2 regions of the Streptomyces sp. NPDC048434 genome follow, and region 2 is predicted to be linked to the other one. Evidence: riboswitches for the same ligand, from Rfam matches in the RefSeq annotation. Region 2 holds a riboswitch; the other holds the start of a gene.
What was found. A riboswitch is a leader RNA that binds a small molecule or an ion and turns the genes downstream of it on or off. The one in region 2 is predicted to bind glycine.
Positions count from the first base shown of each region.

Region 1: it holds a riboswitch for glycine, as region 2 does, so the genes downstream of both, gcvP (aminomethyl-transferring glycine dehydrogenase) here and gcvT (glycine cleavage system aminomethyltransferase GcvT) in region 2, are expected to answer to the same signal.

Region 1 covers NZ_JBICXQ010000037.1:2,505-17,353, reverse strand. Annotated here, with positions in the region: gene ACGFWI_RS33765 (glutamate-cysteine ligase family protein) at 55-1,608, opposite strand; gene ACGFWI_RS33760 (hypothetical protein) at 2,175-2,765, shown strand; gene ACGFWI_RS33755 (DUF5999 family protein) at 3,102-3,296, shown strand; gene gcvP (aminomethyl-transferring glycine dehydrogenase) at 3,380-6,265, opposite strand; glycine riboswitch at 6,452-6,549, opposite strand; gene ACGFWI_RS33745 (PRC-barrel domain-containing protein) at 6,664-7,053, shown strand; gene ACGFWI_RS33740 (DNA polymerase IV) at 6,957-8,414, opposite strand; gene ACGFWI_RS33735 (MerR family transcriptional regulator) at 8,481-9,086, opposite strand; gene ACGFWI_RS33730 (bifunctional nuclease family protein) at 9,274-9,747, opposite strand; gene ACGFWI_RS33725 (MerR family transcriptional regulator) at 9,804-10,550, opposite strand; gene ACGFWI_RS33720 (FHA domain-containing protein) at 10,568-11,416, opposite strand; gene ACGFWI_RS33715 (DUF881 domain-containing protein) at 11,535-12,599, opposite strand; gene ACGFWI_RS33710 (small basic family protein) at 12,605-12,937, opposite strand; gene ACGFWI_RS33705 (DUF881 domain-containing protein) at 12,934-13,866, opposite strand; gene ACGFWI_RS33700 (sugar phosphate nucleotidyltransferase) at 13,942-14,849, opposite strand, start outside.
Region 2 covers NZ_JBICXQ010000015.1:728-15,576, reverse strand. Annotated here, with positions in the region: gene ACGFWI_RS18965 (trypsin-like peptidase domain-containing protein) at 1-479, opposite strand, end outside; gene ACGFWI_RS18960 (CU044_2847 family protein) at 476-943, opposite strand; gene ACGFWI_RS18955 (thioesterase family protein) at 1,064-1,912, opposite strand; gene ACGFWI_RS18950 (trimeric intracellular cation channel family protein) at 2,008-2,643, shown strand; gene ACGFWI_RS18945 (M1 family metallopeptidase) at 2,661-4,070, opposite strand; gene ACGFWI_RS18940 (ABC transporter ATP-binding protein) at 4,180-5,283, opposite strand; gene ACGFWI_RS18935 (ABC transporter ATP-binding protein) at 5,313-6,419, opposite strand; gene ACGFWI_RS18930 (ABC transporter permease) at 6,416-7,426, opposite strand; gene ACGFWI_RS18925 (ABC transporter substrate-binding protein) at 7,506-9,257, opposite strand; gene ACGFWI_RS18920 (ABC transporter permease) at 9,375-10,373, opposite strand; gene ACGFWI_RS18915 (enhanced serine sensitivity protein SseB C-terminal domain-containing protein) at 10,780-11,580, opposite strand; gene ACGFWI_RS18910 (enhanced serine sensitivity protein SseB) at 11,642-12,439, opposite strand; gene ACGFWI_RS18905 (AAA family ATPase) at 12,532-13,218, opposite strand; glycine riboswitch at 13,478-13,573, shown strand; gene gcvT (glycine cleavage system aminomethyltransferase GcvT) at 13,726-14,849, shown strand, end outside.

The DNA.
Region 1 (14,849 bases), on a different contig from region 2:
CCGGAACCCGTTCGGCCGCACCGGCAGCAACCGGGCACTGTCCGCCGCGCCTCGCTACGCCCCCTCGGCCGCCGCCTCCTGTGGCTCCCGTACGGCGGGCCGCCCACGCACCGGCCAGGCGACCGGCCAGGTGTGCACCGGCTCCCCGGTGTGCATCAGCTCGCTGTAGCGCCGGGTCATCGCGGCGAGCGCGGCATCCCGGTCCAGGCCTTGGCGCCGGGCGTGGTGGCAGGCCGCGGCCTGCCAGGACGCGCCGTTGACCCGGCGCCGGCAGCGCTCCTCGATGATGCCGAGGTAGTGGTCACGATCGGCCGGTTCCACCCCCCAGGCGTCCAGCCCGCGGGCCGCCAGCGGCAGCAGTTCCCTGCGCACCAGCCGTACGGCCGGGATTTCGGCGATGCCGCCGGCCCGTCCGGGACGGGGCCAGTCCAGGGTGGCGTCGATGCCGTACCGGCAGGCGGCGTCGAAGTTGCGGGCCGCGGCGGCGAACGGGAGGCGCGACCAGATGGGGCGCGGCTCCTCGGCCAGCGCCCGCACCAGTCCGTAGTAGAAGGCGGTGTTGGCGATGACGTCGGCGACGGTGGGGCCGGCCGGCAGCACCCGGTTCTCGACCCTGAGATGCGCGACCCCGTCGGCGACCGCGTAGACGGGGCGGTTCCAGCGGTAGATCGTGCCGTTGTGCAGCACCAGTTCGGCCAGGTCGGGCGCCCCGCCCTCGGCGAGGACCCGCAGCGGCTCCTGCGGTCCGCACACCGGCAGCAGCGGCGGGAAGTAGCGCAGATTCTCCTCGAACAGGTCGTATGCGGAGTCGATCCACCGCTCGCCGAACCAGGTGCGGGGGCGTACCCCCTGGGCCTGCAGCTCGGGCACGCGGGTATCGGTGGCCTGCTGGAAGACCGGCGGCCGGGACTCGCGCCACAGCTCACGGCCGAAGAGGAACGGCGAGTTGGCGCCGACCGCCACCTGCACCGCGGCGATGGCCTGGGCGGCGTTCCAGACAGCGGCGAAGCGGCCCGGTGTCACCTGGAGGTGCAGCTGGACCGAGGTACACGCGGCTTCCGGTGCGATCGAGGGCGAGCGGGAGACCAGATGCTCGACGCCCCGGATATCGAGTGCGAAGTCCTCGCCCCGGGCCGCCCGCATCTGGTCGTTGAGCAGTACATAGCGGTCGTTCTCGGAGAGGCTGGCGGCCGTGAGGTCGGTGGCGTGCAGGGTGGGCAGGATGCCGATCATCACGATCCGGGCGGCGACCTCGCGCGCCTTCCTTTCGGCGTAGGCGAGTCCCGTACGGAGTTCCTCGGCGAGCTGGTCCAGGACCCGGCCGCTCAATCGGTGCGGCAGGATGTTGACCTCAAGATTGCACTGGGCGAGTTCGGTCTGGAAATCGCAGCTGGCGATGCGCTCGAGCACCTGCGAGTTCATCATGCGGGGCAGCCCGTCGGCGCCGGCCAGATTGAGTTCGATCTCCAGCCCCATGAGATTTTTGGGCCGGTCGAACCTCTCCTCCTCCAGGAGCCTCCGCAATCCCTCAAGACACTCGTGAAGCTTTCTTCGATAACGCTCCCGGTCCGCCAGGTCGATCCCGTCCGCGGCGACCTTCTCCCCCATCGAAGGGTCCCTCCTCGAGTGAACGACCCGTGACCACGGGCCGCTTGGGGCCTTCCCCGACTCCACCGGGGCTCACGCTACGGTCGATGATGCCCCGGCAATCTGATCGATAACGCCGCAGCGGCACGCCGGTACCGATAGGCTCGAAGTGGCCCAGCCTCCGGCACCTCCCATAGGCATATCTCGGCGGCGATCGCCTTCCGCATTTCCTTCGTGAGAAACACCGACGAGATCCGGCCTACCGCGCCGCCGAGGAAATGTGAGGTGGCGCCGCAAAAACGTTGCACAAAGCGGCAGAAAGCACCTCACTCAAGGGTCTGGATTTCATCTTGCCGGAAATCCACAAGGCCGGTAGACGAAACACTTTCAGAACATACGTCGTATAAACTCCGCTTACGAGGCAGAGACTTGGCGCCCAGCGTCTCGGTGTTCTCATCGGCACGGGGCACAGCGACTGACCTCGCCGGGCCGCAGCCCCGGCCGGCCACGCTCTGACCCCGCACGCAGACAGCGTCGTTTGCACCTGCCACGCTCCACCGTGTCTCCGAAGTGAGAGGCGACCCACCATGCCGCTGCACCTTCCCCCTGCCCCCGCGCCTGCCCTGCGCAGCGTTCTCGCCGCCCTCGGCTCGCCCACCGCGGTCCGCGAGGCTCCGGTCTCCGCGCTGCGCGCCCATCAGGGTCCGCTCAGCCCCGACCACCCGCTGCCCGTCCACGTCTGGGACGACGTCAGCCGGGCCGGCGGTATGCCGCAGACCCGACTGGCGGGCTGGCGCTTCCTGGTCCGCGGCGGGGAGCGTGCCGTGGCGACCGCCGAGGCGATGCTCACCGCGGACGGCTGGACCTTCGCGCGGTTCTGCGGCGGCCCCTATGTCGCCGCGACCGAGCAGGCTCTGGCGCAGGCGGAGTCGCTCGTTACGCCCTACCAGCCACGACTGCTGTCCGTTCCCGAGCTGTACATGCTCACCCTGTGGCTGCATCACGACATCGCCTCCGACGGCGCCGAAGGGCTGCCCGCACCCGGTGACCTGCTGGTTCCGCTGGCGCCCGCCCCGCCGGGGATCGCCGCGCACCGTCCGCAGCCCATCGCCGACCTGCTCCCCCGCCTCACCCGGCGCCTCACACCCGCCACCCCGCTGCTCGCCGAACCCGCCTGAACCGGCGCGCCGGCTCCGCTGCCCGCGGACACCGGCCTCCGCCACCCCGCACGAGCATGCCCCGCGGCCCTTCCGGCCGCGGGGCGCTCTGTCGTACTCACCCACGCGGGCTAGCCCGCGGATACCTCTCCCAATCCTCTTGGGGAGGAGTGCAATTGGGAGCAACCGCCCGCATGGGTGACGCGTCCATACCGAGTGAGTACCGCTGCTGCGAAATCCCTGCGGAATCCTGCCTGTGGGGCAACACTGGGACCGACCGAAGGAAACGGGGGAGCGGCCATGAACACCTCATCGAGCCGCACAACGACGTTCACACCGCAGCGAAAGACAACTTCCATGTGCCAGCACCAACCGCCCTGCCCGTCTGCGAACTCCACCGACCGGGAGGCCGCACACCCTGTGGCGCACCACCCGGAGCAGGGCTGGAGCCTGCTCTGCAACGGCGTCCTGCTCTTCGAGGACACCGGTGAGCTGCTGCCGGACGGGCAGGTCATCGCCCCGCACCGCGCTCGCGCCATCGCCGCCGCCTGACCCGCGAGAGCGGCACGAACCACAGGGCCCCCGGCAGATCTGCCGAGGGCCCTTGAATGTTGCGGTGACGCCGTTGCCGTACCTCAGTTGTCGTACTCGTCCAGAGGCGGGCAGGAGCAGACGAGGTTACGGTCGCCGAAGGCACCGTCGATGCGCCGCACCGGCGGCCAGTACTTCTCCGAGGCCTCGACACCGGCCGGGAAGACGGCGTCCTCACGGGTGTACGGGTGCGACCAGTCGCCACCGAGCGCGGCCGCCGTGTGCGGGGCGTTGCGCAGCGGGTTGTCGTCCTTGTCCCACTCCCCCGAGCCGACCTTCTCGATCTCCGCGCGAATGGCGATCATCGCGTCGCAGAACCGGTCCAGCTCGCCGAGGTCCTCGCTCTCGGTCGGCTCGATCATCAGCGTGCCGGCCACGGGGAAGGACATCGTCGGCGCGTGGAAGCCGTAGTCGATGAGCCGCTTGGCGACGTCGTCGATGCTCACACCGGTCGCCTTGGTCAGCGGCCGGACGTCGATGATGCACTCGTGGGCGACCAGGCCGCCGGGGCCCGTGTAGAGCACCGGGTAGTGCGGCTCCAGGCGCTTGGCGATGTAGTTGGCGCTCAGCACCGCTACCTGGGTGGCGCGCTTGAGTCCCTCGCCGCCCATCAGGCGGACGTACGCCCAGGAGATCGGCAGGATACCGGCCGAGCCCCAGGGCGCCGCGGAGATCGGTCCCACGCCCGTCTCGGGACCCGCGGCGGGCTGCAGCGGGTGGTTGGGCAGGTACGGCGCCAGGTGGGCGCGTACGCCGACCGGACCGACGCCCGGGCCACCGCCGCCGTGCGGGATGCAGAACGTCTTGTGCAGGTTGAGGTGCGAGACATCGCCGCCGAACTTGCCGGGCTCGGCGATGCCGACCAGCGCATTGAGGTTCGCGCCGTCGACGTACACCTGGCCGCCGGCGTCGTGCACCGCCGCGCAGATCTGGGTGATGTGCTCCTCGAACACGCCGTGTGTGGAGGGGTAGGTGACCATCAGGACCGCGAGCTCGTCACGGTGCTTCTCGATCTTGGCGTGCAGATCGTCGGCGTCGACCTCGCCGTCCTCACCGGTCTTGACGACGACGACCTTCATTCCGGCCATCACCGCGCTGGCGGCGTTGGTGCCGTGCGCGGAGGACGGGATCAGACAGACGGTGCGCTGCTCGTCGCCGTTGGCGCGGTGGTAGGCACGCACCGCCAGCAGACCGGCCAGCTCGCCCTGCGATCCGGCGTTGGGCTGGATGGAGACCTTGTCATAGCCGGTGACGGTGGCCAGCCGCTCCTCCAGCTCCTGGATCAGCGTGAGGTAGCCCTGGGCCTGGGCGGCCGGCGCGAACGGGTGCAGCTGGCCGAACGCGGGCCAGGTGACCGGCTCCATCTCGGTGGTCGCGTTCAGCTTCATCGTGCAGGAGCCGAGCGGGATCATGCCGCGGTCCAGCGCGTAGTCCTTGTCCGCGAGGGTGCGCAGGTAGCGCAGCATCGCGGTCTCGGAGCGGTACTGGTGGAAGACCGGGTGGGCGAGGTAGTCGTCGCCGCGCAGCAGAGCCCGCGGCAGCGTTTCGTCGGCGGCCGCATCCAGCTGCTCGACGTCGCCGTGCACACCGAAGGCGCCCCAGACACCGGCCAGCTGCGCACGGCCGGTGGTCTCGTCGCAGGCGATGCCGACCAGATCGGCGTCGACCTGCCGGAGGTTGACACCGGCCTCGCGGGCGGCGGCGACGACCTCGGCGGCCCGGCCGGGCACCCGCGCGGTCAGCGTGTCGAAGTAGGCGCCGTGCACGATCTCCACCCCGCCGGCCCGCAGGCCCTCGGCGAGGACCGCGGCGTAGCGGTGGGTGCGCCGGGCAATGGTCCGCAGGCCCTCGGGACCGTGGTACACCGCGTACATACCGGCCATGACGGCGAGCAGCACCTGCGCGGTGCAGATGTTGCTGGTGGCCTTCTCCCGACGGATGTGCTGCTCGCGGGTCTGCAGCGCGAGGCGGTAGGCCTTGTTGCCGTCGGCGTCGACCGAGACGCCCACCAGACGACCGGGCAGGCTGCGGGCGAACTGGTCGCGTACGGCCATGAACCCGGCGTGCGGTCCGCCGAAGCCCATCGGGACGCCGAACCGCTGGGTGGTGCCGACGGCGATGTCCGCGCCGAGCTCACCGGGCGAGGTCAGCAGCGTCAGGGCGAGCAGATCGGCGGCGACGGTGACGATCGCGCCCAGCTCGTGGGCCTGCTCGATGACGGCGCGCGGGTCGCTGACCGCACCGGAGGCGCCCGGGTACTGCAGCAGCACACCGAACACACCGCGCTCGGCGATCTCGGCCGGAATGCCGTCGGACAGGTCGGCGACCACGACCTCGACGCCGGTCGGCTCCGCGCGGGTCTGGATCACGGCGATGGTCTGCGGCAGACAGTCGGCGTCGATCAGGAAGACGCCCTGCTTGACCTTGCCGACACGGCGGGAGAGCGCCATCGCCTCGGCGGCTGCGGTGCCCTCGTCCAGCAGGGAGGCGCCGGAAGTGGGCAGTCCGGTCAGGTCGGCGACCATCGTCTGGAAGTTGAGCAGCGCCTCGAGGCGGCCCTGCGAGATCTCCGGCTGGTAGGGGGTGTACGCCGTGTACCAGGCCGGGTTCTCCATGACGTTGCGCAGGATCACCGGCGGGGTGAACGTGCCGTAGTAGCCGAGTCCGATCATGGACGCCAGCACCTGGTTACGGTCCGCGAGGCCGTGCAGCTCCTGGAGCACCTCGGCCTCGGTACGGGCCTGCGGCAGGCCGAGCGCTTCCGCACTCTTGATCACATCGGGGACGGCGGTGGCGGTGAGCTCGTCCAGCGATCCGAATCCGATGTGCGCGAGCATCTTCGCCTGCGCCTCGTGGTCGGGACCGATGTGCCGGTGCTCGAAGGGGGTGCCGCGTTCCAGCTCGGTCAAGGAGATGCGATTGGTGGTCATCTGCGGGGGCCTCCTGGTCGGTGCGACCTACGAGGGGCACCACGGCGCGGGTGCCCGGACGGCCTCCCCCTCTGTCATCTAACCTGAGAGCTTCACCGGCCCGCCCGAGGCGGCCCGGCTTTCACCGTCGGTGAGGAGGGGTCTCGGACTGTACCTTCCGTGACCCGCCCTGCTTTCCAGAGTGACCTCGCCCATGCGGTACGTGTGCCTGAGAGATTCCGGGGAGGATTTGCTCCTTCGGCGCCCTGGTCGCGAACGACAAAGGACTCTCCCGCACGGGGTCTGCGGCCATGGGCCAGCCTACCAGCGCGGCACTCGAAGGATCCTTCGAGTGGCCAGGGCATGAAATGTGCCGTTTGGTAGTTGTCAGAGGGCAGTTGCGACCAATTGGAGGGACCGTGCAAACCGATATCGATCCCCGGAGCCTGATCGGCCGCAAAGCGTTCGACCGCAACGGCGCCAAAATAGGCACGATCGACGAGGTCTATCTCGACGACGCGACGGGGGAACCGGAGTGGGCGGCCGTGCGCACCGGACTCTTCAGCCGGGACGCGTTCGTCCCCCTCGAACCCAGCAAGATGGTCGGTGAGGGACTGCACATTCCCTACGACCGCAAGTTGATCAAGGACGCGCCGGACTTCGGCGTCGGCCGCCATCTCTCCCCTGAGCAGGAACTTCAGCTCTATCACCACTACCGACTGGATATCTCCTCCCCGACCTCCGATCCGGTGTCCTCCCCCGGCTCCGGTGACCAGGACTTCGGCAAGATCGCCGGCTCGGACGACTGACCGTCCGCCGGCCCCCCGCCCACCAACGGCAGGGGCTCCCCCGGCCGCAGTGCCGGATCCTCGACAGCAAAGGTCCGCACCCTTCCCGGTGCGGACCATGGCGTTTCGAAGCGTACGGTCACTCTCCCCACCCCACTGCCCTGCACCCAGCCGGCGCCGTATGCGTCGTGCACCACGTCCAGTCCCGGATGCCAGCGCCGCGGCCGCTCCTCCTCGGGCTCGTGCGGCGCCGTCTCGCCACCGGACGGCTCCGCCGCTGCTCTCGCAGTCTCCTCCGCCTCCCGCTCCGTCGCCAGCTGGGCGAACAGATCCTCCTGTGTGAAGTCGGCCAGTCCGCTGACCCCCACGCCCAGCAGCCGGACCCCGCCGGTGGTGTCCACCGTCTCCAGCAGCCGCGCAGCGGCCTCCCGTATCACCGCCGGATCGTCGGTGGGCCCACGGAGCGTCTCGGAGCGGGTCAGCGTCGAGAAGTCGTAGTTGCGCACCTTGATGACCACCGTCCGCCCGGAGCGCCCGGCGGCCCGCAGCCGCTGTACGCAGCGGTCGGCCAGCCGCAGCACCTCGCTCCGCACCCGGGTCCGGTCGGTCAGATCAACCTCGAAGGTGTCCTCGACCGAGATGGACTTCGCGTCCCGCTCGGCCACCACCGGCCGGTCGTCCTGGCCCAGCGCCATCGCATACAGCCCGGCACCGTGCGCCTTGCCCAGCAGCCGCACCAGCTCGGCCTCGCCGGCCTCCGCGGTCTCCGCGATGGTGTGGATCCCGGCCCGGCGCAGCGTCTCGGCCGTCGCGGGCCCCACCCCGGGCAGCGTCCGCACCGTCATCGGGCCCAGCATCTCCCGCTCGGTACCGGGCTCGATGACCACCAGACCGTCCGGCTTGGCCGCCTCCGAAGCGATCTTCGCCAGCATCTTGGCGCCGGCCAGCCCCACCGAGCCGGTCAGGCCCGTGGCGGAGTGGATGTCTCGGCGCAGCTGCTCCCCCACGACCCGCGCGGCGGCCGTCTCGGGCGGCACCCCGCCTGCTTCCAGGTCGACGAACGCCTCATCCAGGCTCAGCGGCTCCACCAGCGGCGACAGCGCGTGCAGCAGCTCCATCACCGTCTCACTCACCTGGCGGTACAACGCGAAGCGCGGGGTGAGATAAGCGGCGTTGGGGCACAGCCGACGCGCCTGTGCCGTGGGCATCGCTGAGCGGATACCGAACACCCGGGCTTCGTACGACGCCGTGGAGACCACCCCGCGCACGCCGATCCCGCCGACCACCACGGGCTTGCCGCGGAGGCTCGGCTTGGCCGCCTGCTCGGCGGCCGCGAAGAACGCATCCATGTCGAGATGCAGAATCGTCGGCGCGGGTCTCACATGTCCGATGCTGCCCCATGCCACTGACAATCGGCCCGATGCCGGGCCGGTGATGCCCCCAGGGACTCAGCCCGCCCGGTTGCGCCGCCGCGCCAGCTCGTCGTGCGGGTTCTTCCCGACCAGGGTCTCGCCGGTGTCCACACGCTCCCCGTGGAGCTGTGACAGCACGCTCTCCACGTCCCGCCACACCACGCCCACGGCGATCCCGAAGACGCCCTGGCCGCCCTGGAGCAGATCCACGACCTGGTCGGGCGAGGTGCACTCGTAGACCGTGGCGCCGTCGCTCATCAGCGTCATCCGCGTCAGATCCGCAAGCCCGCGCGAACGCAGATGCTGGACGGCGGTGCGGATGTTCTGCAGCGACACCCCGGTGTCCAGCAGCCGCTTGACGATCTTCAGGACCACGACGTCCCGGAAGCTGTAGAGCCGCTGGGTGCCGGAGCCGTACGCCGGCCGGATGCTCGGCTCCACCAGGCCCGTACGCGCCCAGTAGTCGAGCTGCCGATAGGTGATGCCCGCTGCCGCACAGGCGGTCGGGCCGCGATAGCCGATGTTCTGCGCCTCGCAGTCCCCCGACACCGCCGCGGCCGATGCCGGGGCAGGGTCTGCTGCCGCGCCCGAGTGGAGCGGCAACGCCCCTTCCGCCGCCATACCGTCGCCGGTGATTGCCACGCCGCCCTCCGTCCTCCACGTCCCGGACGGGACCTGCCACATCGACGGTATGCAGTCACTCGGGGTGCGTCAACGATCGCCGCGCTCGCCACGCCGAGTGATAATCACCCTACGAGTGGTTTCTCGTGACCTCGCACGGGGAAGGCCTAATTGTTTGGCCGGAAACAGGCGGTTCGCCTGGCCGGTATTACTGGCTGTTGGTCCCGAAGTCCTCGGGCGAGATCTGGTCGAGGAACTCGCGGAACTTCTCCACCTCGTCCTCCTGCTCGTCCGGGATGGCGATGCCCGCGTCGTCCAGCACACCGTCGGTACCGAAGATCGGCGTTCCGGTGCGCAAAGCCAGCGCTATCGCGTCGGACGGACGCGCACTGACCTCGACCCCGCTCGCGAAGACAAGTTCGGCATAGAAAACCCCCTCGCGCAGATCCGTGATGCGGACCTGCGTCAGCTCCTGGCCCACCGCTTCGAGCACATCCTTGAAAAGGTCGTGCGTCAGCGGCCTGGCAGGGACCATGCCCTGCTGGGCAAAGGCAATGGCGGTGGCCTCCCCTGGCCCGATCCAAATGGGCAAGTATCGGTCGCCTCCCACCTCCCGCAGGAGCACGATCGGTTGGCTGGAAGGCATTTCCACCCGGACACCCACGACGTCGAGCTCGTTCACACAGCAACCCTAGGACGTGCCCGGCCGGTTTGGGTAGTCGGGCACTCGTTTGCTCACTACAGCCGGACCCGCAAAGCGGTCTGCACCAGTGCCGCATGCAGCCGTACGGACAGCGTCGCCAGCTCCCTGGCAGTGGCTTCGGCATGGGCCCTGGTCTGCGGATTACGGTGCCGCCGAAGGGGTGCAACGACCTGCTCGACCAGGCCGGCCTCGCGCTCGGCGGCCGCCTTCACGGCACGCAGATGCCGCGGTTCGAGACCGAAACGGCCCAGGTCCGCAACGAGCTTGGCCACCGTGACGGCCTCGATGTCGTATCCGCCCTCCGCATGAGGGACGATGAGTCCGTAGGACTCCCAGTCGGCGAGCGCCGCCTCGTCCACCTCCGCGGCGGCCAGCAGCTCGGCCCGACCGATCCGGGCAGCCGTAGGGCGCTCCTCGCCCGGGTCGTGCACGCCTTCGACGAGATCCCGTGAGGGTGTGGCCGGGGCCGGAAGCTGGACCCGCTCACCGCGCTCCAGGGCGTCCAGATGTTCCCGGATGACCTTCAGCGGCAGATAGTGGTCCCGCTGCATCCGCAGGACGGCGGCCAGCCGCTCGACGTCCGCCGACGTGAATTTGCGGTATCCGGAAGGCGTGCGCTTCGGCTCGACCAGCCCCTCGGCCTCCAGGAAGCGAATCTTGGAGATGGTGACCTCGGGAAACTCCTCGCGCAGCAGGGTGAGCACCGTGCCGATGCTCACCGGCTTACCGCCCGAGGAGGCGGCGCCGGCAAAGCCGGCACCGCCTTTCGGTGTATGGCGCATATGCCTTCCCCGGCCGGTCAGATACCGGCGCCTCGCTGGCTCGCGTAGAAGACCAGGCGGAACTTGCCGATCTGGACCTCGTCGCCGTTGGCAAGGGTGACGGAGTCGATCCGCTCGCGATTGACGTAGGTACCGTTCAGGCTGCCGACATCGGCGACCGTGAAGAGACCGTCCGGGCCGCGGCGGAATTCCACATGACGGCGCGAAACCGTCACATCGTCGAGGAAGATATCGCCCTGCGGATGCCGGCCCGCCGTCGTCAGCTCGCTGTCCAGAAGGAAGCGGCTGCCCGAATTCGGACCCCGCCGGACGACCAGCAGCGCCGAACCCAACGGAAGGGCGTCGACAGCCGCCTGGGCCTCGGGGGACAGCGACGGCGACAGATTCTGGCCCGTCGCCTCCGAGTCGTAGGCCTCCAGCCCCGAAATGGAGATGGTGGAGGTCGTCTCGGACGCCCTCTCGGGCTGAGCGCCCGCACGCAGCGGCGCACCACAGTTGGAACAGAACCGGCTCGCCTCGGCGTTCCTGTTCCCACACCTCGTACAAATCGGCAAGGCCGACCCTCCACCCGTGCGTGCGGCTGATGGTTCCTGGGAACCTATGCGGGCGGCCCCGGAGGGGTCAACAGAACCCGCGCCGTGCCCCCCGGACGGCCCGCTGACCTCGTCACGGAAGAGCGGACGGTCCTCAGCAGCGCCGCTCTCGTCGGGCCGGCCCGACGCGCGGTGCCGCGCGGAGCCGCTGCCGCCATCCTGGCGGGCGCTCTTGCCGAACAGCTTTCCAAACAACTTCACGGGCGATTCCCCTTGAACGACATAGACCCGCCCGTGGGGCAGGACGAACCCTCGATGCACACACCGGCCCATCCGGACATCCTGTGAACGTCCGTGGCCTTCAGACAGTTTCCACCACACACCACATGCACGGTGCGTCGACCCCCCGCTACCTCGTGCCCTCCCCGGGCACTCGACATAGGTGTACGCCTCACTGCGATGACGACCGAGCGTAGTCAGGCCGCTTCGCCTGTCGCAAGGCGCTCACAATGATCTTCTCCTCACGGGTCACAGACACCTTGGCCTGCTCCTTTTCCAGAGTCTGGACCACTCCGCCGGGGATGTTCAGCGCCGGTTCCAGGTCCTGCGGCTTACCGATGACCTTGAAGCGGTACGGCTGCGTGACGCGCTTGCCGTCGATCTCCACGCCACCCCGGAGATCCGAGAGGGAGGTGTTCGCGACGACCCGGACGTCATTGACCTGGATGGCCTCGGCGCCGGCCGCCCGCAGCTCCTGGATGGTGTCCAGCAGCTTGTCCGCCTCGACGGAGTGCTTCGGGTCGTCGATGGTCAGGTTGATGCCGGGCCCTTGCGCCGCGACGGTCCCGGCCAGCACACCCAGCTGCTGTTCCTTCTCCACGGTCTGCTTACGGGCCTCCTCGGCCTGGTCCGAGCTGTTCGCCAGCTCGGTCTTCTGCCCTTCCAGGCGCCGCTGTTCGTCGGTCAACCGCTGGGAGCGATTGTCCAGCTCGTCCAGAATGCGCACCAAGTCCTCCTGACGCGCACCCCGCAGCGCACTGCTGTCACTTGTGGAACGTACCTGAATCGCCAGGCCGAGGCCGAGAATGAACAGGAGCAACGCAACGATCAGTTGAGCGCGGGTCAGCCGCGGCGGCCACAGGCTCGCCACCAGCCGCTCCCGACCACTTTTCGGGCGCTCCGCAGTCCCGTTATCGGCAACCGCCTCCGGAGTCGAGGAGTCTGCCCCTTTATCGGCGCTCTGTCCAGCACTGTCCGGTTCCGGGGCTTCGGTCTCTTCCTCGGCCTCCGCCCGCTCAGAGGTGCTCCGGCTCTCGGGCGGCATCGGCCGTCGGCCGGCCGTACTGCTGTCCTGGTCCGGCTCCGGCTTCTTCTCCGGCTCCGGTTCAGGCGACTTCTCCGGCTCCGGCTGCTCTGCCTTCTTCTCCCGCTCGGGACGCTCCGGCCCCTTCTCCCACTCCGGCTGTTCCGGCTGTTCCGGCTTCTTCTCCGGCTCCGGGGTCTCTTCCGTCGACATCTGCCTCACGCCCGGAAGACGTGCCGGCGGATCGCGGCAGCGTTGGAGAAGATTCGGATACCCAGCACCACGACGACGCCGGTGGAGAGTTGGGCGCCGACGCCCAACTTGTCGCCGAGGAAGACGATCAGCGCGGCGACGACGACGTTCGACAGGAAGGAGACCACGAAGACCTTGTCGTCGAAGATGCCGTCCAGCATCGCGCGCAGACCACCGAACACGGCATCCAGCGCCGCGACGACAGCGATCGGCAAGTAGGGCTCGACCACCGTCGGCACCACGGGTCGGACGACAAGCCCGACCACGACTCCCACGATGAGGCCCAATACGGCGATCACGATGTGCCCTTCCCTGTGTCGGCGCCGTCCGCCTTGGCGGCACCGGCCTGCGGCTTTGCGGTACGTACGATCAAACTGGGCGCGGGTGTCAGCGTGACCTTGTTCTCCGCGGAAATCCTGGTGCGCACGCCGTAGTTCTCCTGCAGCACATGAAGGTACTGACCGTCGGCGCTGTCCTGGAAAGCGGTGCTCAGCCTCTGCCCGTCCCCCACCGCCAGCACCGTATAAGGCGGCGCCAGTGGCTTGTTGTCGACCAGTATGGCGTCTCCTGCGGCTCTGATCGCCGAGAGTGACGTAAGCCGCTGCCCATTGACGGAGATGGCCTCCGCACCGGACGCCCACAGGCCGTTGACGACGCGCTGCATGTCTCGGTCGCGTACCCGCCCCGTGTCCGAAAATCCACTGCTCTCGCGCGGCCCGCCGCCACTGGACTCCGCGTCCTTGGCGTCGTCCACGACGAGCTTCACCCCGGGCCCGGAGACCTGGGTCGAACCGGACAGCAGAGCCAGCAGTTCGGCCTTGTCACCGCCGTGCTGCTTCAGCGCCTCGCGCTGCATTCTGCTGACGTCGTCCCGGAGTGCGTCGACCCGATGCTGCTGCCGGTCCGCCTCGCCGGTGCCCTTCTGGATGCGGTTGATCAGCTCTTCGCGCTCCTTGGCGAGCGTCGGTGCGGATATCCGCGCCTGCGCCGCCCCCACCGTCACCACGAGCGCGGCGAGCACCAGACCGGCCGCGAGGCCCAACTTCGCCCGCAAGGTACGCGGCAGACCGCGGACCCCGGCTTCGGACTTCCGGGCGGCGGCCTCGGCGTATCCGTCGTCGAGGCTGTGATCCATCACATTGGTCAGCAGCGACATGGACGCATCGGGACGCGCGGCCGAGGTCTTCGTGTTGCTCCGATCGGGGCGCTGCTGCGACATGCCGCACATCGTCGCACGTCGTCCGCACAGTCTCCCAATGGCCCCACCGGCGTGCCCGTCCGCGGCCCGCCGGTGGGGTCCGGGTCAGCGTCCTGCGCTGTCCACCACTGCGGACCACTCGTCCAGCAGCTGCTGAGCGGAGGCGTCGTCCGGCCCTTCCGCCCACAGATGCGTGACCGCCTCGGCGGGGTCGGGCAGCACCAGGACCCAGCGGCCGTCGGGCTCCACGACCCGTACGCCGTCGGTGGTGTCCACGTCCCGGTCACCGGCCGCCTCGACGACATGCCGCATGACGAGTCCCTTGACCGCCCAGGGGGTGGCCAGGTCACGGCGCTGGACATGCGCCCGCGGGATCCGTGCGTCGATCTGGCTGAGCGTGAGCTGGGTGCGGGCCACCAGGCCGATCAGCCGGACGAATGCGGCCGCACCGTCGAAGACGCTGCTGAACTCGGGGATGATGAAGCCGCCCCTGCCGTCCCCGCCGAAGACGGTGCCGTCTTCGCGGCCCACCCGGGTCAGATCGTCGGGCGAGGTCGTCGTCCACTCCACCTGCGTCCCGTGATAAGCCGCCACCTGCTCGGCGATCCGGGTCGTGGTGACCGGCAGCGCCACCCGCCCGGTGCGCCGCTCGGCCGCCACCAGATCGAGCATGACCAGGAGCGCGCGGTCGTCCTCGATGATCCGGCCGCGCTCGTCCACGAGGGACAGCCGCTCGCCCACGGGGTCGAAGCGCACGCCGAAGGCGGCCCGGGCCGAGGCCACGATCTCGCCGAGCCTCACGAGTCCGGAGCGCCGCGCGTCGGCCGTCTCGGTCGGCCGGGACTCGTCGAGCCCGGGGTTGATGGTCAGGGAGTCGACGCCGAGCCGTCCCATCAGGCTGGGCAGGACCAGGCCCGCGCTGCCGTTCGAGGCGTCCACGACGACCTTCAGCCCGGACTCGCTGATGCCCGTGATGTCCACGGCCCGCAGCAGTGACCCGGTATAGGAGTCGA
Region 2 (14,849 bases):
ATCCAGGGCGGTGCCGAGACGCGGGGCACGGCACGCACCGTGGGCAGCGGATTGCCGCTGGCCCATAACGCGATGGTCTCGTTGGCGTAGCTGTGCTGCAGGAACGGTGCGGGCTCGGCGCCCTCGGGCGCGGCCCCGGTCAGCTCCAGTACGGCGAGATCGCCGTGGTACGGCACCTGTCCGGGCTCGACCGGCCTGCTCCCCGCTCCCGTGGCCCGCGGCGGCACCCACATCTCCCGTACGACCCGCGCAGGCAGATCGCGGCCGGCCACATGGGGCAGCCGGAGGGTGACGGTGTCTCCGGGGGCGGGGGTGTCCTGGGTGAAACGGCTTCTGCCCAGTGCGCTGTTGACGACATGCGCGCAGGTCAGGACGAGGCGCTCGGCGACCAGTACGCCCGCGCCGACGGCCCGGTCGCCGTGCCGTACGGAGGCGAAGGACAGCTGGAGCGGGGTGTCCGGACCGGCTCCTGCACTCACGGCGTCGTCCCGCCTGCTTCCGCCGCGCCGCTGCCGAGGTTCCAGGTGGCGGAGACCTTGAAGCTGGCCTCGCCGCTGCCGGAGAACACCCCGAGGCTCAGATCGGATCCGAGCGTGACACCGAACTCCACGGTGACCTCGTCGGGGCGGTGGCTGCCGCTGGAGATCGAGCGGTGGATCTGCCCGAGTACGCCGCTGAGCGGACGCAGGGCCTCTTCGAGGGCCTCACCGCCACGGGTCAGCGCCCGGCTCATCCGGCTGTCCACGCTGACCGGCCGGGCGGAGCCGAAATCGTCGGGCAGCTCCAACTCAGCGTCGGCGTCGGGAGGCCGGTGCGGGCCGTCGCCGGACGGCCGCTGCCCGCCGGACTGCTCGGGTAGGTCGGACCGGCCGCCCGCGGCCGGCCCCTCGGCCCGCAGCCACACGACGGTCGCATCATCAATTCTGAGAGCCACGTCCCCCATGACGCTCAGTCTGTCACGTGCCGCGCGGCCACCGCCCGCTCTTTTGCGTCACATTTTCCCCTTCCGCACCGTGAGCCACCTGCGAAAAGGACGGGGACAGCCGTACCGGCCGCGTCCGCGCTACCCCTCCAGCAACGCCCGCGCCAACTGCCGTGACTGGGCGACCAGTCGGTCCTCGGAGTCCCAGACCTCCGCGTCCTCCTCCAGGAAACCGCCCGCCAGATTGCGGGTGGTGATGGCGACCCGCAGCGGGCCGGGCGCCGGGCGCCGGCGGATGTGGGCGGTCAGCTCGACCGTGGGCACCCAGCCGGACAGGCCCATCTCGAAGGCGGTGGGCGGCAGGGCGTCGACGGTCAGCAGGAGGGAGAGCGGGTCGGGCTCGCGGCCGTCGGCGAGGCCGAACCAGGCGCGCATCTCGCCCTTTCCGGACGGGGCACCGACGGCCCAGCCCGCGGTCGCCGGGTCCAGGCGGAGCGCCAGCCGGTCGGTGATGGCCGTGCTGCCGGAGATGGCGGGGCGGCCGCCGGGGGCGCTGTCGGTGCCCAGGCAATGCTCGTACGGGGGAATGGCCGGCGGCTTGGCGGTGGTGCGGACGTCCTCGGGCAGCGCACCGAGGTCGCCGTACGCGGCGAGCACCCGCAGCCGCTCGATCTCGCTGCCGTCCTCCGCGAACTGGACGAGGCTCGCGGTACCGGTCGACATCGTGCGGCCGGTGCGGACCACCTCGGTGCGGATGACGGCGGGGCCGGGGACCGAGGCCGTCAGATAGTGCGCAGTGACGGAGAGCGGGTCGGGGTGCGGGAGGGCATCCCCCAGGGCGCGGCCCATGAGAGCCAGGAGGTAGCCGCCGTTGACCGCCTGGATGATGGTCCAGCCGGCGGAGAGGTGTGCGTCGTAGACGCCGGGGGCGCGGCGGGTGACCGCCGTATCGCGGTCGAACTCGCTGTTGCCTTGGGTCACCAGAGCCATGGGTTGCACGCTACACCGGATAGTTACTGACCGGTAGTGTCAGTTTCAACGGCCTCCCTCGGAAGCATTCCTTCCGGGCCTGCCATGATGGCGCCATGCTTCACGTGCTCTATCTGGTCGGCGTCGCCGCCTTCGCCGCGAGCGGGGTACTGGCCGCCTATCGCGCCAATATGGACCCCTTCGGCGGCCTGGTGCTCGCCTTCGCCGCGTCCATCTCCGGCGGCACGCTGCGCGATCTCATCCTCGACCGGCGACCGCTGTACTGGACGCACGACTGGGTACTGCTGACCGTGATCATCTGTGCCGGCCTGGGCACCATGATCTATCTGCGGTTCTGGCAGCTGCCGCACAAGGCGCTGCTGGTGGCCGACGCGATCGGGCTGTCCGTGGTCACGGTGATCGGGGCCCGTGCCGCGATCGACGCGGGCGCCACCCCGCTCGCGGTGATCATCCTGGCGGTACTGACCGGGGTCGCCGGTGAGGTCATCCGCGATGTGCTGTGCGGGGAGTTCCCGCCGCTGCTGCTGCGGGAGGACGTCTACGCGATCGCCGCGCTGGCCGGCGGCTGCTGCTATCTGCTGCTGTACCTGCTCGGCACGGGGGCCACCCCCGCCGCGGCGATCTCGGCGGGGGTGGTGTTCGCACTGCGGATGGGAGCGGTCTACCTCGGGCTGCATCTGCCGCGCCCGCAGCAGCTCCGCAGCCGCCGCGGGCAGCAGGACTCCGGCTGACCGAGGCGACCGGACCCTCAGTTCGCCGGCAGCGACGGCTTGCTGTCCGTGTTCAGCCAGGTGTCGAAGAGGCCGTCCAGCTGCTGTCCGGAGATCTTCTCGGCGAGCGCGATGAACTGGGCGGTGTCCGCGTTGCCGTAGCGGTGCGCGGAGGTCCAGGCCGGCAGCAGCTTGAAGAAGGCCTTGTCGCCGATCCGCTCGCGCAGCGTCTGCAGCGTCATCGCACCCCGGGTGTAGACCGCCTGGGCGAACATGGTGTCCCGCTGCGGGTCGCCGACCTTCACCTTCCAGAAGTCGTCGCCCGCCGGCCGGGAGTCGTACGCCTTGCGGAAGGCGTCATGGGCGCTCAGGGTGCCGCGGTGCTCGGCCCACAGCCACTGCGCATAGCTGGCGAAGCCCTCGTTGAGCCAGATGTTCTTCCACTGCCGGACGGAGACCGAGTCACCGAACCACTGGTGCGCCAGCTCGTGGACGATGGTCGTCTCGTTGCGCACGGCCGAGTAGGCGGGCTTGGACTGCACCTCCAGCGAGAAGCCGGCCTGCGGCATGTCGTCGACGATCGCCCCGGTCTCCTCGAAGGGGTACGGGCCGAAGACCTTCGACCAGTAGTCGGTGGCCTCGGCGGTGACGCCGTAGACATCGACGTTGCCCGCGGGCAGGGTCGGGTCGGTGGCCACATAGATGGGCGTGCCGCCGGGGGTGGTGCCCGTACGGACGTCGAACTTGCCGATGGTGGCGGTGGCCAGGTACGTCGCCATCGGGCGGCGCTCGCGCCAGTGGGCGTACGAGCGGCCGTGCGCCTCCCCGGAACTGATCAGGCGCCCGTTGGAGACACCCGTGAGGCCCTTGGGGGCGTCGATGCGGATGTCGTAGGTCGCCTTGTCGCCGGGGTGGTCACTGGAGGGGAACCACGTCGAGGCGGCATTCGGCTCGCAGGCGACGAAGACGCCGTCCTTGGTCTTCATCCAGCCGTAGTCGGAGCCGAAGACGATCGGACCGCTCAGCGGCTTGGGGACACCGTGGTAGGCGAGGGTGACGGCGAACTTCTTGCCGCGGCGCAGCGGGTAGTCGGGGCGTACGGATATCTCGTCGCCGGATCTGGTGAAGTGCGCCCGCCGCCCGTTCACCCGCACCGAGTCGACCGTCAGCTTCTGCAGGTCGAGGTCGAAGGCGGAGAGGTTCTTGGTGGCTCTCGCGGTGAGCGTGGTGCGGCCGTCGAGGCGGCCGCTGCCGGGCTCGTAGCTGACGCCGAGGTCGTAATGCAGGGCGTCGAAGCCGCCGTTGCCCAGCTTGGGGAAGTACGGGTCACCGATGCCCGGGGCGCCGGGGGACGCGCCGGGTGCGGCGGCGATGGTGGCGGCCGAGGCCACCGCGGTGGCCAGCGCGAGCCAGCGGGAGGTGCGACGCGCAGAACGGGAGAGTGCCATGAGTCATCCCTTCGGACACACGGATGAAGTTCACCTCAAGATCGAACAACCGTGCTGACTCTGCACTCTCCCGCCGCGTTTTACCCAGGACTTTGCCAAGTCCTCAGTGTTACTCGTCGGTTGCTGCCTTACCGGGCGCCGGGGCCGCGCTCTCCGCGGTCCCGGCGTGCCCGGCGTGCTCCGCGTTCTCCGGGTGATGGCAGGCCACCTGGTGCCCCGTCCGCAGCGCGACCAGCGGCGGCTCGGTGGTGGCGCACACCTCGGTCGCCTTCCAGCAACGGGTGCGGAACCGGCAGCCGGAGGGCGGGTTGATCGGCGAGGGCACATCGCCCTTGAGCAGGATCCGGTCGCGCTGGGTGCGCCGCTTGGGGTCGGGCACCGGCACGGCGGACAGCAGCGCCTTGGTGTACGGGTGCATCGGCGACTCGTAGAGCCCCTGGCGGTCGCTCAACTCCACGATCTTGCCGAGGTACATCACCGCGATCCGGTCCGACACATGCCGGATGACCGAGAGGTCGTGGGCGATGATGACGTACGTCAGGCCCAGCTCGTCCTGCAGGTCGTCCATGAGGTTGACGACCTGGGCCTGGATGGAGACGTCGAGGGCCGAGACCGGCTCGTCGGCGACCACCAGCTTGGGCTTGAGCGCCAGCGCACGGGCGATACCGATGCGCTGGCGCTGGCCGCCGGAGAACTCGTGCGGATAGCGGTTGTAGTGCTCCGGGCTCAGGCCCACCAGCTCCAGCAGCCGCTGTACCTCCTTCTTCAGCCCGCCCTCGGGCTCGACGCCCTGGAGGCGGAAGGGGGTGGAGACGATCCCGCCGATGGTGTGGCGCGGGTTCAGCGAACCGTACGGATCCTGGAAGATCATCTGGACGTCCCGGCGCATCGGCCGCAGCTTGCCCGGGGACAGATGGGTGATGTCCCTGCCCTGGAACTCGATGGAGCCGCCGGTCGGTTCGTCGAGGCGGGTGATCAGCCGGCCCATCGTCGACTTGCCGCAGCCGGACTCGCCGACGATGCCGAGGGTTTCGCCCGGCCGTACGTCGAAGTCGATGCCGTCGACCGCCTGCACCGCCCCGACCTGCCGCTTGAGCAGGCCCTTGGTGATCGGGAAGTGCCGGACCAGACCGCGGACCCTGAGCAGCGGCTCGGCATCGGAGGCGCTCTCCGCGGACGTCGCCGAGGCCTCCGCCGTCTTCTGGAGCGGAATCTTCTTGTTCTGGTCGTCAGTCGTCTCGGTCACAGCTTCGGCGCAATCTCTTCGGTCCAGATACGCTCCCGCTCCTCCTGCGACATATGGCAGGCGGAGAAGTGCTCGCCGCCGGCCTCGCGCAGTTCGGGGCGGACCGTACGGGTGAGGTTGTCCTTGGGCACATCCGCGTACGGGCAGCGGGGGTTGAAGGCGCAGCCGGACGGGACGTTGATCAGGCTGGGCGGAGATCCCTTGACCGGGATCAGCCGGTCCGTCTGGTCCCGGTCGATGCGCGGCATGGAGCCGAGCAGTCCCCAGGTGTAGGGGTGCTGGGGCTCGTAGAAGACCTTCTCGGCCGGGCCGCGCTCGATGCACCGTCCGCCGTACATCACCAGCAGGTTGTCGGCGAGTTCGGCGACCACCCCGAGGTCGTGGGTGATGATGATGACCGCCGAGCCGAACTCCTTCTGCAGATCGCGGATCAGGTCCAGGATCTGCGCCTGGACGGTGACGTCCAGTGCGGTGGTCGGCTCGTCCGCGATCAGCAGCTCCGGGTTGTTGACCAGCGCCATCGCGATCATGGCGCGCTGGCGCATACCGCCGGAGAACTGGTGCGGATGGTCGTCCACCCGCTTGTCGGGCTGCGGGATGCCGACCCGGTCGAGCATCTCGATCGCCCGCTTGCGTGCGGTCTTCTTGTCCACGTCGTTGTGGACGCGGTACGCCTCCACGATCTGGCTGCCGACCGAGTAGAAGGGGTGCAGTGCGGACAGCGGATCCTGGAAGATCATCGCCATCTCGCGGCCGCGCAGCCGGCGCACCTCGTCCGGTTCGGCGGAGACCAGCTCCTTGCCGTCCAGCCAGATCTCACCGGACATGTTCACCTTGCTGCGCTGCTGGCGCGAGGCGCGGTGCAGTCCCATCACGGCGAGCGAGGTCACGGACTTGCCGGAGCCGGACTCGCCGACGATGCCGAGCGTCTTGCCCTTCTCCAGGGTGAAGTTCAGGCCGTCGACCGACTTCACCAGCCCGTCGTCGGTGTTGAAGTGCACCTTCAGGTCCCGCACTTCGAGGAAGGCGGAGGGGGGCCGGGAGCCGGCCGCGGTGGGTTCACCCACGACGGCCTCGGTCTTGTCCTCGGAGGAGTCGGTCACGAGAGCCTCACCCGCGGGTCGACGGCGGCGTACAGAACGTCCACCACCAGATTGCACATGACGATGAAGAACGCGGCGAGCAAGGTGACGCCGAGGATGTTCGGGAGGTCGTTGGCGTTGATCGCCTCAACGGCGAAGGCGCCGACTCCCTTGAGCGAGAAGACCTGTTCGGTGATCAGAGCGCCGCCGAGCAGCAGGCCCAGGTCCATGCCGAAGACCGTGATGATCGGGGTGAGCGCGGCCCGCAGACCGTGCCGTACGACCACCTGGCGCTCGCGCAGACCCTTGGCGCGGGCCGTACGGATGTAGTCCTCACTCAGCGTCTCCAGCATGCCCGCTCTGGTGAGCCGGGCGTAGAGCGCGGAGTAGAGGAAGGCCAGGGTGACCCAGGGCAGGACCAGGGTCCGTGCCCACAGGAACGGATCGTCCATCAGCGGCACATAGTCGCTGCGTTCGAAGATCGGCCACTGGTAGGTGAACAGGGCCAGCGCCAGGGCGCCGGTGAAGAACATCGGGAGGGAGACGCCGGCCAGTGCGACGCCCATGGCCACCCGGTCGAAGAACGAGCCGGGGCGCAGCGCGGACAGCACGCCGGTGGCGACACCGGAGACGACCCACAGCACGGCCGCACCGGCGGCCAGCGAGAGAGTCACCGGAAGCCGGGTCTGGATCTCCGGCCAGACCTCGATATGGGTTTTGAAGGAGTAGCCGAAGCACGGCACATGGCACTTGGCCACTTCCGGACCGAATTTGTAGTCGACGCCGACGAAAATGCCCTTGAGGAAATCCCAGTACTGCTCGTACACGGGCTTGTCCAGGCCGAGATTCTTCTTGACCGCGGCGATGTCCGCGGGCGTGGGGGCCTTTCCGATGTACTGCTGGGCAAGCTGGTCGGTGCTCTGCCCGGCCAGCTTCGGCAGCAGGAAGAAGATGCCGAAAGTGACCGCGCTGACGATCAGCAGCAGGACCACTGCGCTGATCAACCTGCGGATTATGTACGAGAACACGGGGATGCGGCGTCGGCGCCGCGAGCCGGTTTACCGCCGGCCCGCGGACACCAATGCCTTCACCTGCCTTCCAGGGCTGCTACTTCTTGACGCCGATGTTGAGGTAGTCGTACTGACCGCTGAAGGCCGAGGTGGACACCAGGTTGGTGGCCTTGGGCGAGCGGTACATCAGAACCTTGAAGTAGGTGAGCGGGACCATCGCCGCCTGCTCCATCGCCTTCTTGTCGATCTCGGCGTAGGCCTTTTCGCGGGCCGCCTTGTCGGTGTTGGCGATGGCGCTGTCGAGCAGCTTGTTGATGGCCGGGTCGTCCAGCTCCGAGAGGTTGGTGTTACCGGACTGGCTGATCGCCTTGCCGTTCAGGATCTGCTGGAGGTAGCCGTAGCCGGTCGGGAAGTCCGAGCCCCACTGCATCATGATCAGGCCGACGTTGTTCTTCTTGTTGAACTTCGGCACACCGGCGTAGTCCGAGAAGTACTTGCTGGTCGGGTACGACTGGATCTTGGCGGTGACGCCGATCTTCTTCAGCGAGTCGATGATCGAGGTGGCCGCGTCGACCTCGTCCTGGCGGTCGTTGCGGGCCAGGATCGTGGTCGTGGTCTTGCCGGCGCCGCACTTGGCCCAGTGCTTCTTGGCCTCGGTCAGGTCCAGCTTGTCGCCGTCGTACTTCTGCGGGTACTGGTCGTACTTCTGGTAGCCGTCGATGTCGGTCGGCAGGACCGTGGAGGCCAGCTCACCGCGGATCGGACCGCCGAGCGAGGTCTGTACGGCCTTCTTGTCGATGGCGTACTCGACGGCCTTGCGGCACTCGATGTTGTCGAACGGCTTCACCTTGGTGTTCAGCGCCGTGTAGACCAGGCGCTGGCCAAGGGCGTTGTCGGTGTTGCCCTTCTCCTTGGAGTCCGTCAGGAGCTGGGCCTGCGTCTGCCCGTCGACACCACGGCCGGCCAGGTCCACCAGGGTGTTACCGGACTGGAGGTCCTTGTCGATGGTCGACTGGGCGACCTTCAGGTTCAGGACGATCTTGTCCGGCAGTTGCTTGCGCAGCGGGTCCGTCTTCGCGGACCACTGCGGGTTGCGGACCAGGGTGAGCTTCTGGCCCTCTTCGTAGCTCTGGAACTTGTACGAGCCGGTGGACAGCACGGACTTGGTGTAGTCCGCGCCCTTGTCCTTGGCCTGCGGGACCGGGGCGGTCTGCGGGGCGCTCACCAGGTAGTCGAACTCGGCGAACGGCCTCTTGAGGTGGAAGACGATCGTCTGGGCGTCCGGGGTCTCGATGGACTTCAGACCGGCCTTGCTCTTGTCCTTGTAGGGACCCTTGTAACCGCCGTCGTTGTCCTTGAGGAACTGCTGGAAGTAGTTCGGGCCCAGCGAGAGGGTGTCACGCGCGAAGTTGCTGCGCTCGACGGCGTACTTGACGTCCTGCGAGGTGACCTCGGAGCCGTCGTCGTACTTGACGCCCTTGCGGAGCTTGTACGTCCAGGTCTTGCCCCCGTCGCTGGGCTTGCCCATCGACTCGGCGAGGTCGGGGGTCAGCTCGTTGCCCTTGGTGCCGGGGCCCGGCTTGAAGGTGGTGAGCGGGCGCGCGTAGAGCCGGCTGAAGTTGTAGATGAAGGCGTAGTACGTGTTGCCCGGGTCGAACGACTCGGGGGCGTCGCTCATCGCGTAGGTGACCGTGCCGCCCTTCGCGTCCGAGGCGTTGACGACGCCCTTGGTGGCGGCGTTCGCCTTGCCCGAGCCCTCCGAGGAGCCCTTGCCCTCGCTGCAGCCGGCCAGCAAAAGGCCCGCACTGGTGATGGCCGCGACAGCCGCGACCGGAACTGACCTTCGCATGATGGTCGGTGTCCCCTTCGTTCGTCGAGAAACGTCAAACCTCAAAATGCGGAAAAGCAGTAACGCGGAAATGCAGTAACGCAGTTGGGGCGTCTGAGCGGGCGCCCGGTACAGCCGTCAGCGGCTGCGCGGGTCCAGCGCGTCCCTCAGTCCGTCACCGAGCAGGTTGAACGCGAGCACGGTGACGAAGATCGCGAGGCCGGGGACGATCATGTACTGGGGATCGACCTCGTAGTACTTGACCGCCTGGTTGAGCATGCCGCCCCAGGACGCCTGGGGCGGTTGGATGCCGACGCCCAGGAAGCTCAGTGCCGCCTCGAAGAGGATGTTGGAGGGGATCAGCAGGGTCGAGTAGACGATGATCGGCCCCACCAGGTTGGGCAGCAGCTCCCGGAAGAGGATGAACGGCCCGCGCGCGCCCATGCCGCGCGCGGCGTCCACGAATTCACGCTCGCGCAGCGACAGGGTCTGCGCGCGCACGATCCGTCCCATATAGGGCCAGTTGAAGAAGCCGATCACGAAGATCAGCACCGAGATGTGCAGCGGCAGGCCCTCCAAGCCGAAGGCACCGCCCTGCAGCGAGGCGGAGATCGCGATGGCGAACAGCAGCAGCGGGAAGGCCAGGAAGACATCCATCATCCGGCTGATGACGGCGTCCACCCGCCCGCGGTAGAAGCCGGCGACCACACCGAGAACCGTGCCGATGGCGACCGACAGCAGCGTCGCGCCGAACGCCACGATCAGCGACACCCAGGAGCCCTCCAGGATCCGGGCGAGCAGATCACGGCCGAACTTCGGGTCCACGCCCAGGGGATGATCCGCGCTCATGCCACCGAGATCGCCCTTGGGGAGCGTGGTGTTGGGGTCGATCAGCGACTGGTTGGGACTGTTCGGGTCCAGCCCCAGCAGGGACTGGATCGGACGGGAGAGGGCGGCGACGGCGATCAGCAGGATGACAACGATGGCACCGGCCACCGCGACCTTGTCCCGCCGGAAGCGCAACCATGCGATCTGACCGAGCGAACGCCCCTCGATCCGCTTTCCTTCGACGCCCTTCAGCACCGCTTCCGGCTGCGCCTCAGCAGCCGCCCCGGTGGTCTCGATCGGTGCCGTCACAGTGCCTTTGACCCCTCTCGGCCGACGGTGGCCGGCCCCTGCGCGCCGCGGATAGCGGCCTGGTTCACATCACTGGTGCAAGTTCGGTGCAAGTCATGCGGGCATCGCGGAAGTTCGCACTATGGAAGTCAGAGGCTCACGCGACGCCGTACGGGATGGCGCTCGTACAAAGGACCGAGGCCCTGTTGTTTCCGGAGTCTTCATCCCTTTCTCGATCAGTCACCAGCCCTGACGGGGAAAGGATGCGCAACTGTGATGTGCTCCGCGACGTTCCGTTATACGGACAGCAGTTCGGGCTCAGCGGGGCGATCACCCGCGGGAGAGGGCCTCAACCGCGGGGCATACAGGGAGCATTCATCACAGGACCGGCGCCCGGCCGGCACTCCCGGGGGCCGGAGACGCGCTGTCAGTAAGGACGCGGGGAGCCGTAGCCGTACGACGGTGCGGGGGCCGGCTGACCCGGCGGCTGGGCGTAGCCGTCACGGTCGAAGAAGGGGCGCGTGGAGGCCCGCATCCACATGCCGACCGGGTCGTAGTCGTCGTTCATCGCGACCGTGGAGACGGGCAGACCGTCCGGAACCGCGCCGATCGACTGCTGGATCATCAACCGCGCCGAATCCACCGCTTGTTGGCCGGTGTCGTACAGATCCAGACCAATCGCCAGATAAGGGGCACCGAGCGCCGGCTGCACCCAGGCCCGGCGCAGCGACCGCACGGCGGGCGTCCGGTGGGCGTTCTGGGCGAGCAGCGCGTAGAACTGCGGGATGTCGATGACCGGCTCCGAGATCCGCAGCGGACCGGCGGGCAGCCGGTCCAGACCACCGGCGACGCGGCGCAGATCCAGCCACGGGATGCCGACACCACCGCCGGGGGCATGCGGGTTCAGCCACAGGCCCCAGCGGTCGGGGAACAGCGCGGCGGCGATCTCCGGGCCGGTGACGACCTCGTGGTCACGGTTCCAGCCGGAGGCGGCGAGCTCGGGCGCCGAGGTCACACACGGCGCATAACCGAGGCCCTCGACCTCCATGTTTCCGTACTGCGCATCGGGCATACCGGCCCGGCCGTGCCAGAGCAGCATCCAGACCTGGCTCGCGGCGAGCGCGTGCAGCAGTGCCTCATAGGCGTCGTAACGGCCGGGCGAGACCTGCTGGAGCAGCTGCTCCAGCTGTCCGGCCGCCGCCGGCCCCTGATGCGCACCCGCGCTCACGTGGTCCGTCCCTTCTGTCAGCAGGGCACGTGTGGGTGCGCCCGCTCGTCATCCAACCAGCTTACGAGCGGTCCCGAGAGTAGAAGGGCCGCACACGCTCCAGCATCCAGTCGGCGACCGGGTCGCCCTGGGCGAGGTCGAGCATGACGAGCTGTACGGACCAGGGCAGCGGTACTGCGCCGAGCGCACGTCCGAGGGCTGACAGTACCGTCTCGCGGGCGGTGCCGTCGTGCAGGGCCGAGGCGTCCGTCCCGATCTGCACACCGACGAACAGTGCGGGCGTGTCGCCCTCGACACTTGCCAGGGCACGCCGGGCAGTCAGGACAATTCCGGCGCCGGAGAACTCCAGTCCGGCGGCGGCCAGGAAGTCCACCGGCTCGTCCTGCCAGTCCGGCTCGAAGAGCCGCACCCGGCCGCCGCTGGGCAGACCGGCCGACTCATGGCGCCCCTCCCGGCACAGTTCGACCACCGCGGGCGGCGGCAGCGGGACTCCGATCATGCCGTCGGGGTTGACCGCCATGCCGATGTGCGGCGGCAGCCCGCGGGCGAACTCCCGGGCCGGGGCGACGGTGAAGGGCATGTGTGCGCCGACCACCCGCAGGAACTCCTGCTCGGAGCTGTAGACCGGGACATAGGCCGCACCGTCGAACTCGACGGTGGGCAGATCGAGGCCGCGGGCGCCGGGGCCCGCGCTCTCCGGGCCGCCGCCGTTGGGCAGCGGCACCCACACCCGGCTGCGGCCCAGTACCTCGACGATCCGGCCACCGGCGCCCGGGTGCCCGACCGAAGCGGCCAGCACCTCTTCGAGCTCATTCGCCGGCCACGCCAGCTGGGGTATCCCCTGCTCCGGAAATATCATCTGTATCCACCCGTTCCAAACCGCGCCATCTGGCCAAAGACCCTAGACGAGAAGGCGTGCGGCGGGACCTGCGGGGCGGGGTGCCCGTCCGCTCAGCCGAAGCCGACGGTCTCCAGGGCGCTCGCCGCCCGCCGGTCGAGGAGCACGGCCGAGCCGAACCCCTTCGGCAGCCGGGCCGACTCCGCCGCGCCGACCAGCCGGCCCACCGCCCTGCGGTGCCGCGCGAAGGCGTACCCCGACACCCCGCGCCCCCGCGCCTCCTGGCCGGACCGCGCCGCCTCGGGCGGCACATCGAGCAGCACCAGATGCAGCCCACGGCCGCCGCGCACCGCCGACCGCGCGATCCAGCCACGCACCCACGCGAGGGTGCCGCAGTCGTGCACCACCACGCTGTCGCCGGAGCGCAGCACACGGCCCAGCGTCAGATAGTGGGCGGCCCGGACCAGCGGGCGGTAGAGGGCGTACGGCAGCCGGCGCAGTCTGCCGTGCTCCCAGCGCTCGCGTACGTCCTGCGAATCGATGCGGTGCACCGCGGCGCCGTGTGCGTCCAGCGGCGGCACGACACGATGCATGAGGGTGCTCTTGCCGCTGCCCGGCAGACCCGAGACCACCACCAGGTCACCGGCCGGAAACCGCAGCTCGGCGGCGTTCCTTGCGCGTGCTGCGCCCCGGAGGTCCACGATCTCGGCACCGCGGCCCGGCCGGACGACGGACCGCGGCGTCCGGCCGGTCCGGGACACGGCGACGGGCGGCACCGCCGGCACGACAGCCGACGGCACGGCCCCTGAAGTGGCCCCGAATGCCGCTTCGCTGTGCACGCGATCGTCCTCCCCGTCCGGTTCCGCTCCGGTTCGAGTCCGTCCCCTACCCGCAGAGTGTCAAGAAAAGGTAATGCCCATCAAGGTGATTGTTCGATCTGCCCACGTCATGGGCGGGGCGCCGACCAGGGCTCCTGTATCCGGCGATCCCGTGCAATGATGTGGCCGCCACGTGCACATCTCAGCTCAGCCGTGCACCGCCAACTCCATACCGGCCGCTTGAACCCGTGCGGGAGAGTCCCCGGCCGCCAAGGCGGGGCGCCGAAGGAGCAAGTCCTCCCTTGAATCTCTCAGGCCCCTATACCGCGCGGGCGAGGCAGATCTGAAAAGCGAGCCACTGCCAGGTTGACGGGGCGGCTCCACCCAAGGTGCAAACCGGGTCCGTTCGCGGGATCCCGGTGAACCTCTCAGGTTCCGATGACAGATGGGGAGACCGTCTTGTCACCCATGCCTGGGAGCCCAGAACCCATGACTGATGCCCCCCGCCGCACCGCGCTGGATGCCACCCATCGCGCGCTCGGCGCCACCATGACCGACTTCGCCGGCTGGGACATGCCGCTCCGCTACAGCAGCGAGCGCGACGAACATGTCGCCGTCCGCACCCGCGCCGGCCTCTTCGACCTCTCCCACATGGGCGAGATCACCGTCACCGGCCCGCGGGCCGCCGATCTCCTCGACTATGCGCTGGTCGGCAACATCGGCGGGGTGAAGACCGGCCGCGCCCGCTACACCATGATCTGTGAGGCCGAGGGCGGCATCCTCGACGACCTGATCGTCTACCGCCTCGCCGACCAGGAGTACATGGTCGTCGCCAATGCCTCCAACGCCCAGGTGGTGCTGGACGCCCTGACCGCTAGGGCGGGCGGTTTCGACGCCGCGATCCGCGACGACCGCGACGCCTACGCGCTGCTCGCGGTGCAGGGCCCGGAGTCCCCCGGCATCCTCAAGGCGCTGACGGACGCCGATCTGGACGGCCTCAAGTACTACGCGGGTCTGCCCGGCACCGTCGCCGGTGTCGAGGCGCTGATCGCCCGCACCGGATACACCGGTGAGGACGGCTTCGAGCTGTTCGTCCGGCCCGCCGACGCGGTCGCCCTCTGGGAGGCGCTGACCGAGGCCGGCAAGGACGCCGGTCTGGTGCCCTGCGGCCTGTCCTGCCGGGACACCCTGCGCCTGGAGGCGGGCATGCCGCTGTACGGGCATGAGCTGACCACCTCGACCACGCCGTTCGACGCGGGCCTGGGCCGGGTCGTGAAGTTCGAGAAGACCTCCAACGGCGGTGACTTCGTGGGCCGGGACGCACTGTCGGCGGCCGCCGAGCGCGCCGAGACCCGGCCGCCGCGCAAGCTGGTCGGTCTGATCGCCGAGGGCCGCCGGATCCCGCGCGCCGGATACCCGGTCGTCACGGCCGACGGCACGGTCATCGGCGAGGTCACCTCCGGGGCCCCCTCCCCCACCCTCGGCAAGCCGGTCGCCATCGCCTACGTCGACGCCGCCTACGCCACACCGGGCACCGAGGGTGTCTGCGTGGACATCCGTGGAAGCCATGAGCCGTACGAGGTCACCGCTCTGCCGTTCTACAAGCGGCAGAA